2 regions of the Pseudomonas sp. GW822-FHT06D10 genome follow, and region 2 is predicted to be linked to the other one. Evidence: riboswitches for the same ligand, from Rfam matches in the RefSeq annotation. Region 2 holds a riboswitch; the other holds the start of a gene.
The links. A riboswitch is a leader RNA that binds a small molecule or an ion and turns the genes downstream of it on or off. The one in region 2 is predicted to bind manganese.
Positions count from the first base shown of each region.

Region 1 (4,408 bases), on a different contig from region 2:
GTAACTCAGCCCGGGATTGGTGGGCATAGGGCCCGGCGCTGGATTGATGATGCGGCCGTTCTCATCCTCAAGCGGCTTGCCACTGGGCAGCAGGATGTTGTCGGCCTGTTCGAAGGTCGCGTAGATAAAACTCGGGGCCGTGGGGGTCTTCTGGATGATGTGCAACGCCACCATCGCCCATTGCGCCTCGAAATAGCAGGTGCCCTTGCCCGGTGGTTGCTCATAGAAGCGCACCGTCTGCCTGTGGAATCGCGAGGGGTCCTCGCCGGGACCCAGCTGGCGCCAGGCGGACTTGACCTCAATGGTGCCGTTGGGAAAGTTGACCCGCGGCGCGCTGGGGAAAGTCGGAGGTGTCTGCTTGACCGCGTTGAAGAAGTTCCGCGCGGCTTGTGCCAGCGCGGGGTTGGCGTACCAGAACTGGTTGGCGGCGACGTAGGTGTATTGCACCTGATTGGCCTTGGCCAGGAAGCGCACCAGCTGGGGGTTGGAATTGCCTCCGGTGGGAGTCGCCGGAACAACACCGGCATACATCTGGTCGAGGCCGATCTGGGTGCTTTCGTCGAGGTTGATCCAGGCCGGCAGTTTGGGTGCGATCTGGCCAGAGCAGGCAGGCACGGTAAAACTGTAGTCATAGGTTGGCGCAGTGCCATAACCATAACTGGGAGCGCCATCAGGCTTGTAGCCCGGGGGGCCGACGTTGGCACTGCCCTTGCCCGGAAAGATCTCAACCTTGCTTCGGTACGTATGCCACACCAGAGGCACGCCCTGGCTGCCGAAAGGCTGGCGGATATCGGGCACATCGCGCTGCCCGCCCAGGGCCGGCCAATTGAGAGCGATGAACTCCTGCCAGGCGAAGGCCGCAGCCTGTGCCAACGTTGCCTGGGATGCCCCCCCGGGTATATCGGCGGGTACCTCGGGCGATACGGTTATCGACACCGGGGCGGCGTTCGAAACGCCGCCCAGAAGCGCCAGACCAACACTGATAGCAATGTAGGAAACCTGCCGCTGCAAACGATTCTTGTCTTGTTGATGCTCCATATCCTGACTCCTCCCTTGGCTGTTCGAGAGCGTAGATCAGCGCTCTCACGGCAACGCGCCAGGAAAAAGAACATTAGGCGCTAGCATTAATAGCCAAATGCCTGTACGCCAGCAGCGGTGGCGGCTTGAACGGGTCGTGACCGGTGATCGCCCTGGCCGGCAGCGCAAGCAGAGACATTGATGCCGATCAAGTGCCCGCCTCGCCAGCGGAGTAAACCTGAAGCCAATCAGGGCTGTGTGCGCAGCCCGCCCTTTGGCTCCGCGGAGACTTGACCATGCCCAGCACCGCTCTCGATACCCTCGCCCACCCGCCGTTCCCGGCGCAGCAAGGCCAATACTGGATCGACGCCCTGAACGATGGCAGCCATGTGCTGATCCGCCCGCTGCGGCCCCAGGACCGAGAGCGGGAAAAGGCCTTTATCGAAAACCTCTCCCCGGCCACGCGGCACCAGCGCTTTCTCGGTGAGATCAAGGAAGTGGGCGAGCAACTGCTCAATCAACTGATGGATGTCGGCACGCCGCAGCGGGTGGCTTATGTGGCCCTGGTCCACGACAACGGCGAACTGCGGGAAGTGGGGATCAGCCGCTACGCCCAGGTCGACGAGCAGCCCTCGCATTGCGAGTTCGCCGTGACCATCGCCGATGAGTGGCAAGGCAAGGGCCTCGGCGCGCTATTGATGCAGCACCTGATCGACGAAGCCCGCAACAACGGTTTCCAGCAGATGTACTCGGTGGATTCCGCCGCCAACTACAGCATGCGCCGCCTGGCAAAACAGCTGGGCATGCGCAGCGCCATCGACCCCGATGACGCCACCCAGGTGATCCACAGCCTGGCGCTGTAACGCCAGAGCGCTCCGCGCCTCGGCCCGAGGCGCGGCCGCATTGCCCGCAGAACCGCCCCGCCGCCGATACTGAAGTCAAGCCACAGCCGACAGGTGCTCGTAGAGAATTCCCGAGCCGACGATGATCAGCACCACCCCGCCCAGCACTTCGGCGCGCTGGCCCATCACCGTGCCAATGGCGCGGCCCAGCATCACTCCCAGGGTGACCATGGTCATGGTGGCCAGGCCGATGGCGCTGGCCGCGACCCAGATGTTGACGTTGACGAACGCTAGCCCCACCCCCACCGCCAGGGCATCGATGCTGGTGGCCAGGCCGGTCACCGCCAGCAGCCAGAAGCCGTGCTGGCGCGGTTTTTCCTCCTCGGCCTCGGCCTGCTGGCGGGTGCCGTTGTAGATCATGTGCAGGCCCAGCAACAGCAGCAGGCTGAAGGCGATCCAGTGGTCCCAGTTGGCCACCCATTGAGTCGCGGCCTGGCCGATGAACCAGCCCACCACCGGGGTGATGGCTTCAATGACGCCGAAGATCAGGCCGATGCGCAAAGCTTCCAGCAGGCGCGGCTTGAGCATGGCCGAACCCTTGCCCACCGCGGCGGCGAAGGCATCGGTGGACATGGCGAAGGCGAGAAAGATGATCGAGGCTGGGTTCACGTTGAGTCTTCCGGTCGGGCTTGAGTCCACGACATGCCCACGCGCCCGACTTCAGCGCAGGTATGTCGATGGTCTCACCAACCGAAACGGTGCCCGTACCACGGCAGGTTGCCGAGAATGTTGATACGGGCGCCACCGCAGGGCGCGGTGGCAGGTTACTCCCCAAAGAGGCGCGCAGCTTAGCCGGCCACATGTGAAAATTTCATCAGCACCGCGTCACGACAGCTGCTCGCACAGCGGCTAGCCTGTGCAATCCACCCGTTGATTCGTGGAGGTACCCCATGCAACTCCAGGGCTCCTGCCATTGCGGCGCCGTGCACTTCAGCCTGTCCAGCCGCCATCCCTATCCCTACCAGCGCTGCTACTGCTCGATCTGCCGCAAGACCCAGGGCGGTGGCGGCTACGCCATCAACCTGGGGGGCGATGCGGCCAGCCTCAAGGTACGCGGGCGCAAGCACATCGTCATCTACCATGCCCGGCTCAAGCCCGCCGGTGCCGCCCGGGCCCACAGCAGCAGCGCCGAACGGCACTTCTGCGGGCGCTGCGGCTCCGGGCTGTGGCTGTTCAGCCCGCAATGGCCGGAGCTGATCCACCCTTTTGCCTCGGCCATCGACACCCCGTTGCCGGTGCCGCCGCAGCACACCCACCTGATGCTCGACTCCAGGGCGCCCTGGGTCGAGGTCGATGCCGGGGCGCACGACCTGCAGTTCGCCGAATACCCCGAGGAATCGATTGCCCAGTGGCACCAGCGCCTGGGGCTGGAGGCCTGAGCGCAACCGGGGCTTAACAGTCTTTGACAGTTTCCCGACAAAGCTGTCAAAGACTGCCACGCCCCCCTTCCCTAGCATCCGCTGATCCAATTGGCCCTCGGGTGCTGCATGTCCCGCAAACTTCTCGGCCTGCCGCTGGTGGGCCTGCTCTTGAGCAACCTCGGCTGCAACGGCCAGCCTCCGGCGCCGCCGCCCATCGCGCCCGGCGATTACGCCAGCATCATCGGCTACCTGAAGCAGTACATCCCGCAACAGATGGCCGAACATCAGGTGCCCGGGCTGTCCATCGCCCTGGTGGACGGCCAGCAACTGATCTGGGCCCGGGGCTTTGGCTTCGCCGACCAGGCCCGGGGCCTGCAAGTGACCGAAAACACCGCGTTTCGCGCCGGTGCCCTGTCGCAATTGCTGACTGCCACGGCGGTAATGCAACTGGTGGAACAAGGGCGCCTGCAACTGGACGCGCCGCTGCAGGACACCCTCAGGGAGTTCTACGTCCGCTCGCGCTTTCACGAGGACCAGAACGCCGCCGACCGGGCCGTGACTCTGCGCCGCCTGCTCAGCCACCAGGGCGGCATTCCCAGCGAATACCTGCGCGACGCACGCACCCCCAACGCCCTCGACGAACTGCCGGGAAAGCTCAGCGGGCTGTGGCTGAGCAACGCTCCGGGAACCCAGACCGCCTACTCCAACCTCGGTTATGCCCTGCTCGGGGCAGCGGTGGAGCGCAGCAGCGGCGTGGATTTCGAACAGCAGTTGCAGAAGAGCCTGCTGCGCCCACTGGGCATGAGCCAGTCGAGCTTTGTCGGGGACAGCCGCGCCCAGCCCTACCGGGCAAAAGGCTATGAAGACGGTGTCAGCAGCGATGCGCTGGTCCGCGACCTTTCCGCCCAGGGCCTGTGGAGCAGCCCGCGGGACCTGAGCCGCTATGTGCGCATGCTGTTCGCCCAGGGCCGGTACCAGGACCGCCAACTGCTCTCGGCGGCATCCATCGACGAAATGGTGCGCACGCAGAACGCCGGCAACCCGCTGGATTTCGACTGCCAGGTAGGCCTTGGCTGGTTCCTGTCGCCCTGCGGCGAGGAATGGGTCCGGCCAGATATTCGCACCTGG
Region 1 is NZ_JBXALN010000004.1:83,926-88,333, forward strand. It holds gene AC1RL5_RS14100 (hypothetical protein) at 1-1,038, opposite strand, end outside; gene AC1RL5_RS14105 (GNAT family N-acetyltransferase) at 1,314-1,880, shown strand; gene mntP (manganese efflux pump MntP) at 1,956-2,528, opposite strand; yybP-ykoY riboswitch at 2,539-2,699, opposite strand; gene AC1RL5_RS14115 (GFA family protein) at 2,810-3,298, shown strand; gene AC1RL5_RS14120 (serine hydrolase domain-containing protein) at 3,407-4,408, shown strand, end outside.
Region 1: it holds a riboswitch for manganese, as region 2 does, so the genes downstream of both, mntP (manganese efflux pump MntP) here and AC1RL5_RS25400 (TMEM165/GDT1 family protein) in region 2, are expected to answer to the same signal.

Region 2 (4,408 bases):
GGCCGCTCAGGCGTTGTTCGATGACCTGTTCGAACTGGGCCTGGGTACGGTCTTGCACCATCTGCTGGGTCCTGGCCCCGGAGAACAGGGCGTACAGCACCAGGGCTGCAACCACGCTGAGAACGATGGCGCCGGCCAGGGCGGCGACGGAAAACTGGATCGACTTGAACTTCATAGAGGCTCCGGGCGCAGGAATTTAGGTCTGCCGAGCTGTATCGGCCGCTGCAGCGCTGGCCATTAGCCTTACACGGAAAAATGACTGTTTCAGGGAGCTTGATGTCGTTCTTGGCGAGCTGTGGGGGTAACCCGGGCGGGATTTGCGGGAGGAATGAATTTTCTCCTGCAAGGCAAATATGTATCTGAAATGCGACCGATTGCTGTTTTTACATCTGGCGCGGATACATTTCCGCCCTTAGGATACGCGCCACGTTTTCAGGGAGGTTTCATGATGAAGAAGTCATTGGTCGTATGTGCATTGAGTGCCGCAGTGCTGCTCAGCGGTTGTGAAACGGTCAATACCACCAGCGGTGGCGTGGTCGGTGTGGATCGCAAGCAATCCATGTTCAGCATGGTTTCCAGCGCTGAAGTGAACCAGTCCTATGCCCAGTCCTATCAGCAGACTCTGGGTGAAGCAAGCAGCCAGGGCGTACTGGACAAGACCAGCGCCAACGCCAAGCGCCTGCAGGTCATTGCCAACCGCCTGATTGCCCAGGCGCCGACTTTCCGCCCCGACTGCGCGCAGTGGAAATGGGAAGTCAACCTGATCAAGAGCGACGAGCTCAACGCCAACTGCGGTCCTGGCGGCAAGATCATTTTCTACTCCGGGCTGATCGAGAAGCTCAAACTCACCGACGATGAAATCGCCGCGGTCATGGGCCATGAAATTGCCCACGCCCTGCGCGAGCACGGTCGCGAAGCCATGTCCAAGCAGTACGCGGTCGGTGCCGGCAAGCAGATCGCCACCTTGTTCGGCGTTCCGCAGGAAACCGTAGCCCTGGGTGACAACGGGGTGAACCTGCTGATGACCCTGCCCAACAGCCGCGAGAATGAAAACGAAGCGGACCTGATCGGCCTGGAACTGGCCGCCCGTGCCGGTTACAACCCGAATGCGGCCATCAGCCTGTGGAACAAGATGGGCCAGGCTGCCGGTGGCTCCGCGCCGCCCGAGTTCATGAGCACTCACCCGGCTTCCACCAGCCGTATCGCTTCCTTGCAGGCGGCGATTCCCAAGGTGATGCCGCTGTATCAGGCCGCCAAGAAGTCCTGATCCCTTCGCGTCATTGTCGATGACGCTGTCGCCGACAAGCCGGCTCCTACGGGTTGCGTAGGGCCAGCTTGCCGGCGATTTCTTTTATACCCAGCCGCTGATCTGCATGGCCTTGTACACCGCCACCACGGCGAGGATGAAGAAGGCCGACGCCGCCAGGCGACGGATCAGGGTCAGGGGCAGCTTGTCTGCGGCGAAGTTGCCTGCCAGGACCACCGGTACGTTGGCAATCAGCATGCCCAGGGTGGTACCGATGATCACCAGCCACAGGTCCGGGTACTGCGCCGCCAGCATGACGGTGGCGACCTGGGTCTTGTCACCGATTTCTGCCAGGAAGAAGGCGATCAGGGTGGTCAGGAAAGGGCCGAACTTGCGTGCGGTATTGGCTTCGTCGTCGTCCATCTTGTCCGGTACCAGGGTCCACAGCGCGGTGGCGGTGAAGCTGGCGGCGAGGATCCAGTGCAGGGTCGAGTCCGAGAAGAAGCTGCCGAACCAGGCGCCTACCGCACCGGCCGCCGCATGGTTGGCCAGGGTCGCGGCAACGATGCCGGCGATGATCGGCCAGGGTTTGCGAAAACGTGCGGCGAGAATCAGGGCAAGCAGTTGCGTCTTGTCGCCGATTTCGGCCAAGGCAACGATTGCGGTGGGAACGAGCAGGGAGTCCAGCATCATCAGGGTTTTCCTAAGGGGCGGGTCGACACGGCTATGACACGTACAGCCTTCCCGCCCCGGGTAAGGTGTGCGTGTCATAGGTCTTGTCAAACCCTGCGGTCCGTCTGTGCGGACTCTTGGGTCGCATGCGCCATGGTCTGTTGACCAAGTATGTTGACGCATGCCGGACGAGCGTGGCGCTCGTGGGAGACTACTCCCCTAGGACGGAGCGGATTCTGCCTAGGCAAAACCCTTTCGGCAAGCCTTGTTTGCGAAAAAGGATTTCAGCCGCGCTTGGCCCGATAAATGCGAAAGCCCTGGCCTTCGGCCTTGATCGCACAGGGCCCCAGGTGCTCTTCGATCAGCGGCTGGTAGCGCAGGAAGCTGTTGGCAACTACTCGCAGTTCTCCACCTTTTTGCAGATGTTTGGCTGCTTTTCGCAGCAGGTTTTCCGTTGCCTGGTAGTCGGTATGGACCCCGGTGTGGAAGGGCGGATTGGTCAGGATGCCGTTCAGCCCCATGGGCGCGGCGTCGATTCCGTCACCGGTCAGCACCTCGGCTTCCAGGCCGTTGGCCGCCAGGGTCAGGCGGCTGCTGGCGGCGGCGAAGGCGTCCACATCCAGCAGGGTCACGCGGCTGTCCGGGTAGCGGCGTTTCACGGTGGCCCCTAGCACTCCGGCACCGCAGCCGAAGTCCAGCAGGTGGCCGGCGGGCAGGTGGTCCAGGTGCTCCAGCAGCAGCGCGGTGCCGCGATCCAGCCGGCCATGGCTGAACACCCCCGGCAGGCTGATGACTTTCAGCGGGCCTTCGGCCAGCGGCAGTTCGTACTCCTGGGCCAGGCTCTGCAGGGTGAGCGGTTCGGGAGCATTGGCCACCGTGACCTGCCACAGCTGGCAGTGCCGGGCGCTATCGAGCTTGCGCGGCTTGCCGAAGGGGTTGAGTTGCTTGGCCGCACTCTCCACGCCGCTGCGCTTCTCGCCCACCAGGTACAGTTCACGCCCGGCCAGGCGCGAGGCCAGGGCGTTGAGCAGGTAGTCGGTCAGGTCCTTGGATTTGGGCAGGAACAGCACGGCGCTGTCGAAGGATTGGGCCGGTGCGTCTACGCCAAAGTGACTGCGGCCGGGAAAGCGCGCCTCCAGGGCTGCCTGGTCGCCGGCGTGCCAGCTCCAGCCCCGGGCATTGGGCAGGCGGCCCAGCAGATCGTCGGCGGCCAGGCCGGCCAGCAGCAGTGAGCCTTGAAACAATTCAGCCTGACGCAACAGTACTTCACTGCGTGTGTCCATGATCCGCCCCCGAAAAAAGTGGCGAAGTTTATCAACTCACGACCCGCAGCGGGGCGCCGCTGAAGAAGGCGTGGGCGTTTTGCGTCAATTGACCGACGATTCGCTGGCGGGCCTCGCGGCTGCCCCAGGCGTTGTGTGGAGTGACGATCAGGCGCGGAATGTCGCCGGCCAGCAGGGGGGTGCCAGCCACCGGGGGTTCGACGCTGAGCACATCGGTGGCCGCACCACCCAGGTGACCATTGCGCAATGCATCGGCCAGGGCCTGTTCATCGATCAGCCCGCCGCGGGCGGTGTTGACCACCAGGGCTCCGGGCTTGAGCAGGGCCAGCTCCGGGGCACCGATAAAGTGGCGGGTGTGCTCGTTGAGGGGGCAGTGCAGGGTCAGGGCGTCCACTTGCGGCAGCAGTTCCTTCAGCGGCAGGCGGTCCGGGCGGGTCGGGCGGCCTGGAATCTGCCCCAGCAGCACACGCATGCCAAAGGCTTCGGCCAGGCGGGCCACCGCGCTGCCCAGTTCGCCATTGCCCAGCAGGCCCAGGGTCTTGCCCGCCAGTTCGATGATCGGGTAGTCCAGCAGGCAGAACTGACTGGCCTGTTGCCAGCGCCCGGCGGCCACGGCCTGTTGGTAATCGGCGACCCGGGTGGCCAGGTTGAGCAGCAGCATCAGGGTGTGCTGGGCCACCGAGGGAGTGCCGTAGCCCTGGCAGTTGCTGACGGTGATCCCCTGCTTGCGGGCTGCGGCCAGGTCGACATTGTTGGTGCCGGTGGCGGCCACCAGGATCAGTTGCAGGTCGGGGCAGGCGGCCAGGGTTTCGGCTGTCAGTGCCACCTTGTTGCTGATGGCCACCTGGGCGCCCTGCAGGCGTTCGGTGACCTGTTCCGGCGCTGTGTGGGCATGTACTTGCAGAGAGCTGAAACTGTCATGCAGCGCACCCAGGTCCAGGTCACCGAGGTCCAGTGAGCTGTGATCGAGGAAGACGGCGCGGCGATTGTTAGTCATGAACTGTACCTTTTGCACGAGGGTTCTAAGGCGTAATCTGCCGAGCCTAACAGATGAAATAATTAGACATACACAGGAGCCTGCATGTACTTCACCGAGTTCTTGACCGTTGCCCTCATCCATCTTCTGGCAGTGGCCAGCCCCGGCCCGGACTTCGCCGTGGTGGTGCGTGAAAGCGTGACCCACGGCCGTCGAGCCGGCACCTGGACC
Region 2 is NZ_JBXALN010000008.1:210,879-215,286, reverse strand. It holds gene AC1RL5_RS25405 (M48 family metallopeptidase) at 449-1,267, shown strand; gene AC1RL5_RS25400 (TMEM165/GDT1 family protein) at 1,352-1,936, opposite strand; yybP-ykoY riboswitch at 2,028-2,151, opposite strand; gene AC1RL5_RS25395 (methyltransferase) at 2,203-3,201, opposite strand; gene AC1RL5_RS25390 (2-hydroxyacid dehydrogenase) at 3,233-4,198, opposite strand; gene AC1RL5_RS25385 (LysE family translocator) at 4,283-4,408, shown strand, end outside.